One region of the Streptomyces sp. NPDC002784 genome, then DNA from elsewhere that is predicted to be linked to it. Evidence: riboswitches for the same ligand, from Rfam matches in the RefSeq annotation. Region 1 holds a riboswitch; each other region holds the start of a gene.

Evidence for each region. A riboswitch is a leader RNA that binds a small molecule or an ion and turns the genes downstream of it on or off. The one in region 1 is predicted to bind cyclic di-AMP.
Region 2: another riboswitch for cyclic di-AMP. It lies ahead of ACWD1Z_RS11905 (transglycosylase family protein); the one in region 1 lies ahead of ACWD1Z_RS27795 (M23 family metallopeptidase).
Region 3: another riboswitch for cyclic di-AMP. It lies ahead of ACWD1Z_RS04995 (LysM peptidoglycan-binding domain-containing M23 family metallopeptidase); the one in region 1 lies ahead of ACWD1Z_RS27795 (M23 family metallopeptidase).

Annotation. Positions count from the first base shown of each region.
Region 1 is NZ_JBSFVD010000019.1:115,653-118,893, reverse strand. Features, by position in the region: gene ACWD1Z_RS27800 (GntR family transcriptional regulator) at 1-291, opposite strand, end outside; gene ACWD1Z_RS27795 (M23 family metallopeptidase) at 480-1,244, opposite strand; cyclic di-AMP (ydaO/yuaA leader) riboswitch at 1,257-1,416, opposite strand; gene ACWD1Z_RS27790 (M16 family metallopeptidase) at 1,631-3,019, opposite strand; gene ACWD1Z_RS27785 (M16 family metallopeptidase) at 3,016-3,241, opposite strand, start outside.
Region 2 is NZ_JBSFVD010000004.1:427,397-430,637, reverse strand. Features, by position in the region: gene eno (phosphopyruvate hydratase) at 1-360, opposite strand, end outside; gene ACWD1Z_RS11905 (transglycosylase family protein) at 661-1,365, opposite strand; cyclic di-AMP (ydaO/yuaA leader) riboswitch at 1,370-1,548, opposite strand; gene ACWD1Z_RS11900 (transglycosylase family protein) at 1,725-2,714, opposite strand; gene ACWD1Z_RS11895 (cytochrome P450 family protein) at 2,897-3,241, opposite strand, start outside.
Region 3 is NZ_JBSFVD010000002.1:77,179-80,419, reverse strand. Features, by position in the region: gene ACWD1Z_RS05000 (tyrosine-protein phosphatase) at 1-608, opposite strand, end outside; cyclic di-AMP (ydaO/yuaA leader) riboswitch at 1,093-1,262, shown strand; gene ACWD1Z_RS04995 (LysM peptidoglycan-binding domain-containing M23 family metallopeptidase) at 1,265-2,221, shown strand; gene ACWD1Z_RS04990 (SGNH/GDSL hydrolase family protein) at 2,441-3,226, shown strand.

The DNA of each region.
Region 1 (3,241 bases):
GGTGCGCCGCTGGGCGGCCCGGGCGGCGCCGAGCGGCTCCAGCAGCGAGCGCATCTCCAGCAGGTCGGCGGCCTCCTGCTCGGTCGGTTCCGCGACGCACGCGCCCGCGTGCCGCCGGGTCACCACGAAGCCCTCCGCCTCCAGCGTGCGCAGGGCCTCCCGGACGGGGACGCGCGAGACGCCGTAGCGGCGCGCGAGCAGTTCCTCGGTGAGTCGGCTGCCGCGCTCGTAGACACCGGCGACGATGTCGTCCCGGATCGCCGTGCATACCGAGTGCGCCGGAATACGCATGACCCGACCTCCGCTTTAATCCCCGTGAAACGTCGACGCCTGACGTGTGTTCAGTGACTCTATTCCAATGAGCCGGAATTTCCGAAGGGGGGACGGAATCCATGCATATTTTTTGGACAGCGGGGGGTCGCAAACGCCAAAACCCCGGCTCGGTGAGCCGGGGTCCGGGCAGCGCGGGGCGGGTGCCGTCAGATGTTCACGCCGTGCGAGCGGAGGTAGGCGACCGGGTCGATGTCCGAGCCGTACTCCGCGCTCATGCGGGCCTCGAAGTGCAGGTGCGCCCCGGTGACGTTGCCGGTCGCGCCGGAGACGCCTATCTGCTGGCCCGGGGTGACGCTCTGGCCGACCGAGACGCCGACGGACGACAGGTGCCCGTACTGGGTGTACGTGCCGTCGTGCATCTTGATGACGACCTGGTTGCCGTACGCCCCGCCCCAGCCGGCCTCCACGACGGTGCCCGTGCCGACCGAGCGGACGGGGGTGCCGGTGGCGGCGTGGAAGTCGATGCCGGTGTGGGTGCCGGAGGACCAGACGGCGCCGCCGGCCTTGTAGCTCGTCGAGACGTAGGAGCCGGAGATCGGGGAGACGAAGGTGTTCAGGCGCTTGCGCTCGGCCTCGCGGGCGGCGCGCTCCTTGGCCTCGCGGGCCTTCTCGGCCGCCTCGGCGGCCCTCTGGCGGGCGGCCTCCTCGGCCGCCTGCTTCGCCGCCGCCTCGTCGGCTGCCTGCTGCTGGGCGGCGGCCTGGGCGTCGATCTGCTGGGCGACCGAGTCGCCGATGGTGATGACGGGGGTGAGACCGGTCTGCTCGGGCGAAGCCTCCGCGGCGAGCGCCGGGCTCGCGAGGGTGCCGATGACGCCGGTGGTGGTGAGGGCCGCGACACCCGCCGCGCGGGCGGTGGTGCGCTGCATCCGGCTGGGACGTCGGTGCTTCCCGGTGGCGCGCGTGAACGCCATGTAGTGGCTGGTCCTTTCCTTCCCTCTCGCCTACCGGGTTAGCTGACGGGTTCGGAGCAGGAAGGTCTCCTACGGACCCCCTCGCTCACGCGCGGGCGTCCGATTCACCCCAGGGACTTGGGTCCCCGGCTCCCCTGGCTCGCACCGTACGGGGACTCGGCGATGACTGTCCGGTGCCGCGGGTGCGGCGCACTGCCTGACGAACAGCCCGGATGACGCTAAACGCGGCAACTTTCAATCCCCAAACGAATCGCGGTTTTTGTAGCGCACGCCACAGGGCAGACAGGCAACCTCTCCCTCAAATCGGACATAGAAGGGCCCTGGTGACGCTTCCGTCACCAGGGCCCCACACGCGCGTGACAGCGCGTTCACATCCGAGGGTGTGTCTACTCGGCCGTCACGACGGTGACTTCACCGATGCCGAGGGGCTCGACGGCCGCCTTGATCTGCGCCGCGTCACCGACGAGCACGGTCACCAGCCGGTCCACCGGGAAGGCGCTGACGACGGCCGCGGTGGCCTCCACGGTGCCGGTCTCGGCGAGCCGGCGGTAGAGCGTGGCCTGGTAGTCGTCCGGCAGGTGCTGCTCCACCTGGTCGGCCAGGGTGCTCGCCACGGCGGCGGCCGTCTCGTACTTCAACGGCGCCACCCCGACGAGGTTCTGTACGGCGACGTCCCGCTCGGCGTCGGTGAGCCCGCCCTCGGCGAGGGTGCGCAGCACCGTCCACAGGTCCTCGAGCGCGGGACCGGTGTTGGGGGTGTCGACGGAGCCGCTGATGGCGAGCATCGCGGCGCCGGTGCCGTCGGGGGTGGAGCGCAGCACCTGCCCGAAGGAGCGCACGCCGTAGGTGTAGCCCTTCTCCTCGCGCAGGACGCGGTCCAGGCGGGAGGTGAGGGTGCCGCCGAGGCAGTAGGTGCCGAGGACCTGCGCGGGCCACACGCGGTCGTGCCGGTCGGGGCCGACGCGGCCGATCAGCAGCTGCGTCTGGACGGCGCCGGGGCGGTCCACGATGACGACCCGGCCGGTGTCGTCGGCGGTGACCGGGGGCACCGGCCGGGGTTCGGCGGCGGAGCCGGTCCAGGAGCCGAGGGTGTCGGTGAGAAGCGCGTCGAGGTCGGTGCCGGTCAGGTCGCCGACGACCACGGCGGTGGCCGTGGCGGGGCGCACATGGCGTTCGTAGAAGGCGCGTACGGCCGCGGAGTCGATGGCCGCGACGGTCTCCTCGGTGCCCTGGCGCGGGCGGGACATGCGCGAGGTCGCCGGGAAGAGCTGCCGGGACAGCTCCTTGGCGGCGCGCCGGGAGGGGTTGGCCAGCTCGTGCGGGATCTCGTCCAGCCGGTTGCGGACCAGCCGTTCGACCTCGCTGTCGGCGAACGCGGGCGCCCGGAGGGCGTCGGAGAGCAGCCCGAGCGCCTTGGGCAGGCGGGAGACCGGCACTTCGAGGGAGAGCCGGACGCCGGGGTGGTCGGCGTGCGCGTCGAGGGTGGCACCGCAGCGCTCCAGCTCGGCGGCGAACTCCTCGGCGCTGTGCTTGTCGGTGCCCTCGGAGAAGGCCCGCGCCATGATCGTGGCGACGCCGTCCAGGCCGGCCGGTTCGGCCTCCAGGGGCGCGTCCAGCAGGATCTCGACGGCGACGACCTGCTGGCCGGGGCGGTGGCAGCGCAGGACCGTCAGGCCGTTGTCGAGCGACCCGCGCGTGGGCGCCGGGAAGGCCCAGACCTTCGGCTCGCCCGCCTCGGGCCGGGGGTGGAACTCCATGGTGGCGAGCTCGGTCACTTGGCCGTCTCCTCGTTGTGGGCGCTTGCTTCCACGGTGGCCGCGGACTCCAGGTCTTCGGTGGGCTCCTCGACGGTCTCCGGGGGGACCGTCGGCTCGTAGACGAGCACCGCGCGGTTGTCGGGGCGCAGGCGGGCCTTGGCGACCTCCTGGACCTCCTCGGCGGTCACCTCCAGCACCCGCTGGACGGCGGTGAGGGCGAGCTGCGGGTCGCCGAACAGG
Region 2 (3,241 bases), on a different contig from region 1:
GTGGGCGACGGCGAGCGAGACGCCGAGAATGGCGTTGGCGCCGAGGGAGCCCTTGTTGTCGGTGGCGTCCAGGTCGAACATCGCCTGGTCGATCAGGCGCTGCTCGGTGGCGTCGTAGCCGACCAGCTCGGGGCCGATCTGCTCGATGACGGCGAGGACGGCCTTCTCGACACCCTTGCCGTGGTAGCGGTTGGGGTCACCGTCGCGGAGCTCGATGGCCTCGAAGGCGCCGGTGGAAGCGCCGGACGGAACGGCGGCACGACCCGTGCTGCCGTCGTCGAGGCCGACCTCGACCTCGACCGTGGGGTTGCCTCGGGAGTCCAGGATTTCCCGGGCTACGACGACGTCGATGGACGGCACGAGCATCTCCTTCTTGGGATGTGACGCTGGAAGTGCGGGGCACGTGAGCCTTGCGGCTAGAGCCTATCCGCCTGCGGGACATAGGCCAGCCGACCGACCGTCCCGTGGACAAGGACAGACGGTACCCATTGTTCGGCAGCGGAACAAAGGGACGGTGACATACCGGAAAAGAAAACCCCGCTCCGGTGCGTACGGGGGAACACGCACCGGAGCGGGGTGCCCGTGGGGACGGGGGTGGCCCGCACGAGGTCTTCAGTGTGAACCAGGCGTCTATGAGCGCGCTGTGGTTCGGCTACGGGACTACTTGAGGTGCAGCTGCTGACCGGGGTAGATCAGGTCGGCATCCGCCACGATGTCCTTGTTCAGCTTGAAGAGCTTCTCCCAGCCGCCCTTGACGTCGTGCTCCTCGGCGATGGTGCTGAGGGTGTCGCCCGTGGTGACCTTGTACTCGCCGTCGCCCTTCTTGACCTTCTTGCCGGTCGGGGTGGTGACGGTCTTCTGCTTCTGCGCCGGACGCTCGGTCGAACGCGAGGCGGACTGCTCCTCGGTCGAGCGGGTGGAGGTCTCGGTGCCGCCCTCGGAGGAGGAGCCGGTGCTGGAGCCGGTGCCGGTGCCGGAGCCGCCGGTGTAGGCGGCGCTCGACAGGCCCGTGCCGCAGTGCGGCCAGGCGCCCTTGCCCTGACCGGCGAGCACCTTCTCGGCGATCTCGATCTGCTGGGCCTTGCTGGCCTGGTCGGCGGTGGAGGCGTACTGGGTGCCACCGTACGCGGCCCAGGTGGAGGCCGAGAACTGCAGGCCGCCGTAGTAGCCGTTGCCGGTGTTGATGGACCAGTTGCCGCCGGACTCGCACTGGGCGACGGCGTCCCACTCGGAGGCGGTGGCGGCGGAGGCGTTGCCGGCCGCCATCAGCGGAGCGGCGACGGCGGCGCCGGTGACGCCGGCGATGGCGATGGCGCGAGTGGCCTTGGACGGACGACGGTGCTTGCCCTTGCCGGAAAACAGCATGGATCGATCCCCTCACCGACGCCTGCGAGGTGAGCTGTCGGGTTCGGGCCGGTTGAGTTGCCCGGCCACGCACCTTGCGGTGCGCGGCTTCACCCCGAGCCGGTTCCGGTGTCGAGTCGCCTCGACTGCCGGACCCGGCGCCTACCTTGGGTCCCCCGCTCCTGCCTACGGCGCATGACGCGACGACTGTTCCCGTACGGCCGCTGGCAGGATTCGGCGTTGCGGCAGCCGGGGCTCGTGTTGGCGAGCGGTCCCGACGGTAGACACGCGATCCGCCGAATTTCAAAGACGATCAGGGCTTCTGAGACTCATCCCACACTTTCGCCAAACCGGACATTCAGCGCGAAGCGTGACGTGAACTACCGCTGCTTTTCGCCCGGTTCGACCCCTACTTCAAGGGTCTGACCGGGGATGATGAGGTCCGGATCGGTGCCGACGGTCTCCTTGTTGGCGGCGTAGAGCCCACGCCATCCGCCGTTCACGTCAAGGGAGTCGGCGATGCCGACGAGACTGTCACCGGCCCGGACGACGTACGAGCCGTCCGACGCGCCTTCTTCGCCGCCGCGGCCGGCGCTCTCGTCGGCGGGTTCGCCGCGGTGGCGGCCGGTGCCGCTGGAGCCGGTGTCGGTGAGGGCGGAATCACCCTCGATCTGGCCGGAGTTGTCCGGGTTGTCCCGCCCGGAAGTGGCCGAGGACTCACTGCCGGCCCCCATGGAGGGGGCGCCCTCGGAGGACCGTGACGGCTCAACGGACTCGACGGACTCAGTGGATTCGGATGACTTGTCCGACTTGGCCGAGTTGTCCGCGGCCTCGGTCGACGGGGAGGAGCTGGGCTCCGACTCGGAGGAGTCACCGTCGAGCGAGTCGAGCAGACCGGACGAACCAGATGAGCCGGAGGAGTTGGCGGACTCCGACGATTCGGGCGAAGCGGACTCATCCTCCGCGACGCCGGTGTCGATGTCGACCGAACCCGACTCGGTGTCGAGACCGGAGAGCGGGCCGCAGGTCGGCCAGGCGGCGAGGCCCTGGTCGGCGAGGATGCGCTCGGCGACCGCTATCTGCTGGGAGCGGCTGGCCTGGTCCGCGGAGGCGGCGTACCGCGTGCCGCCGTACCGCTCCCAGTTCTCCTGGGTGATCTGGAGGCCGCCGTAGTAGCCGTTGCCGCTGTCCTCGCTCCAGGAGGCACCGCTCTCGCACTCCGCGACCCGGTCCCAGGTGGTGCCCTCGGCCGCGCTGGCGCCGGAGGTGCCGAGGAGCGGGATGGCGATGGCGGAGCCGGTCACTCCGGCCGCGACGAGGAGAGCCGGGGCCTGGCGGGGGCGACGGTGACGACCGTTCCCGGAGAGCATGCGGGGGCCTTTCGAAGACAGCGGGGACCGGCGCGGCGCCGGTGAGGCGAGGCGCCGCGCTGACGAGTGAACGTATCGGCAGACGATCACTTGTCACAAGTTCATGCCGCGCAGATCACGTGAAGATCACAGACTTGAGGGTGTGTCACGTTTGACCTGACGGTCCGTCGAGGCGTGCGGGCTCAGCCGCTCGGGGTGAACTCGACCGGGAGCGTGCGCAGTCCGCGCATGATGAGGCCCCCGCGCCAGCGCAGCTCGTCCGGTTCCACCGCGAGCCGGAGGTCCGGGAGGCGGCGCAGGAGGGTGGCCAGTGCGGTCTGGCCCTCCAGGCGGGCGAGCGGGGCGCCGAGGCAGTAGTGGATGCCGTGGCCGTAGCCGAGGTGCTGGTTGTCGCGGCGGGAGAGGTCGAGCGTGTCGGGGTCGGCGAACCGCTCCGGGTCCCGGTCGGCGGCGGCGAGCACGACGAGGACCGGGTCGCCGGGGGCGATGTGCTGGCCGCCGACGGTGAGGGGCTGCGTGGCGAAGCG
Region 3 (3,241 bases), on a different contig from region 1:
GTGTTGTTGCGCTGCACCTTGTAGCGGCGGTGCTTGGCGTTGGACTCCAGGTAGTCGGCGAGGATCGCCTCGCGCTCGACGCCGAGGGCGAGCAGCGTCACCGCGATCGACAGTCCGGCCCGGTCCTTGCCCGCCGCGCAGTGCATCAGGGCCGGAACGCTGTCCTCGGCCAGGGAGCGCAGCACCTGGGAGTGCTCGGCGGTGCGCTCCTTGACGATCGTGCGGTACGACTCGATCATCCGGTTCGCGGCCTTGCCGTCGTCGAGGATCTGCCGCAGCTGCTCGATCTCGCCGTCGCGGACCATCTTCCAGAACTCGGCGCCGTCCGCGGGGTCCGTCAGCGGGAGGTTCACATTCCGGACACCGGTGAGTTCGACGTCGGGGCCCTCCAGCTTCTGGTCCGCCGCATTGCGGAAGTCGAAGATCGTGTGCAGGCCGAGGGAGTCGAGGAACGCCGTGTCCTGCTCGGTCGCGTGCGCGAGGTGGCCGCTGCGGAACAGCACGCCGTAGCGCACCCGCCGTCCGTCCGTGGTCGGCAGCCCGCCCACGTCACGGAAGTTGCGCACTCCGGCCAGCTCGGGCTCGGTCGACGGGACCTGCTGCGTCACTGGGGCTCCTCCCACCGGATCCCGCCGACTCGGGTCGCCGGCGGACACGCCTTGACGATACGACATGCACACCGGCCGCTCATTGAATGCGGCAAAACGGGCGAACAACGTGGAAACCCTGCTGATTCATCGCGGGTTCACGCATCAACCATGATGTGACGGTTCTCCGCCCGCGCCGCTTCTGGGTGTTCTGTCCGAATTGCAGCCTTCCTTCCAACTCGCTCTGGAATAAAGGGGTGTGGAGCAGCGTCACGTGAGCAGCGTCATATCCGTGACCGAGCGTCGCCCGTCATGTTCACGTAATTCACCCGTTTCTCAAGGGCGTTTGCGGGAACGGCCCCTGCTTAATGCACGCAAAGTGACGAGGAATTCCCACAGGGGATCAAGAGGTACGGCTTCATGCGGAACCTTCTGCTTGTCCCTTTGCGTCTTGGTCGCTTACGTTCGCCACCAATCCGAGCGGAACGCCTAATCCTGCCGCTGCTCGGAATCCGCACCCACTCACCCGTGCACGGCAGGAGCGGGGGACCCACAGGCACCACCGCCTGGTCCGGTTCCCGGAACAGGCTCGGGGTCAAGTCGCGCCCAGCGCGCGGCCGGACATCTCCAGTCCGCACCCGACAGCTCACCTCGTAGGCGCCGGAGAGGAAATCGCCATGCCCGCGAAGGGTAAGCACCGCCGTCCCAAGGCCCTGCGCTTCACTCGCTCGATCGCCGTTGCCGGCACCGGTGGCGCCGCACTCGCCCTCCCGCTCCTGGGGGCCACCGGCGCCCACGCGGCCCCGTCGCAGTCCGTTCCGGAAAAGGCCGTTCAGTCGGTCCAGACCGCGGACAAGAAGGCGGCCGAGAAGAAGGCCACCGCGAAGAAGGCCACCGCCACGACGTACACGGTGCGCTCGGGGGACTACCTTTCGAAGATCGCGAACGAGCAGCACGTCAGCGGTGGCTGGGAGAGGCTCTACGCCGACAACCGTGAGGCCGTCGGCGACGACCCGGCGCTGATCCACCCCGGCCTGAAGCTGTCGATCGGCAAGAGAGCCGCCACGACGGACACCGCCGAGAAGCCGGCCGCCAAGTCCTCCGCGAAGTCCTCGTCCGCCGAGTCCTCCTCGTCGGGCTCCGCCAAGTCCTCCGAGGCCGCGGAGTCCTCGCAGGCTTCGGAGTCCGAGGCGGCCCCCACCGCGCAGGCCGCGCAGAGCTCCGCCGGCGGCTTCAGCTCCCCGGTCTCCGGTGCCGGGGTCGGCACCGCCTACAAGGTCGCGGGCAGCATGTGGTCCAGCGGCTACCACACCGGCGTCGACTTCGTCGTGCCGACCGGTACCTCCCTGAAGGCCGTGGGCGCGGGCACCGTCGTCTCGGCCGGCTGGGCCGGCGCGTACGGCAACCAGGTCGTCATCCAGCTCGCCGACGGCCACTACGCGCAGTACGCCCACCTGTCCTCGCTGTCCGTCTCCAGCGGCCAGTCGGTGACGGCGGGCCAGCAGGTCGGTCTCTCCGGCTCGACCGGCAACTCGACCGGCCCACACCTGCACTTCGAGATCCGCACCACGCCGGACTACGGCTCGGACGTCGACCCGGTCGCCTACCTCCGCGCGAAGGGCGTCTCCGTCTGACGGACGCGCCGCCGAGGAACCACCTGCCTGACACGCCGCCGAAGGCCGGACCCCAGATCCCCGGGTCCGGCCTTCGGTGTTTTTATTCCGGAATTGGCCAAGCCTTGAAGAGTGGGGTATCTCACCGGCCGTCAACCCCTGCCTACGGTCGCGTAGGTCACATTCGAAGGTGAATCATGACCCGATGTGGCAGACGATTCGAAGAGTGACAACAGAGCAGTGATCGGGTCGTACGTGGCGCTGGGGGACAGCTTCACCGAGGGCGTGGGAGATCCCGGCCCGGACGGGGCGTTCGTCGGCTGGGCCGACCGGTTCGCGGTACTGCTCGCGGACCGCCGCCCCGAGGGGGACTTCCGCTACACGAACCTGGCCGTACGCGGGAAGCTGCTGGACCAGATCGTGGCCGACCAGCTTCCCAGGGCGCTCGAACTCGCCCCGGACCTGGTCTCGTTCTGCGCCGGCGGCAACGACATCATCCGGCCCGGCACCGACCCCGACGAGGTCGCCGAGCGGTTCGAGCGGGCCGTGGCCCGGCTCACCGAGGCCGCCGGGACCGTCATGGTGACCACCGGCTTCGACACCCGTGGCGTGCCGGTGCTGAAGCATCTGCGCGGCAAGATCGCCACGTACAACCTCCATGTCCGGGCCATCGCCGACCGGTACGGCTGCCCGGTGCTGGACCTGTGGTCCCTCAAGACCGTGCAGGACCGGCGCGCCTGGGACACCGACCGGCTGCATCTGTCGCCCGAGGGACACACGCGGGTGGCGCTGCGCGCGGGACAGGTCCTCGGTCTGGAGGTACCGGCCGACCCGGACCAGCCCTGGCCGCCGCTGCCGCCGCGCGGGACCCTCGAGATCCGGCGCGACGATGTGCAGTGGGCACGCGAATACCTGGTGCCGTGGTTCGGGCGGCGGCTGCGCGGGGAGTCGTCGGGCGACCATGTGACCGCCAAGGGCAGTCTGTCGCCGGGCGACATCAGGATGTGGATCGAGACGGCCGTCTGAGCCAGGCGCCGGGGC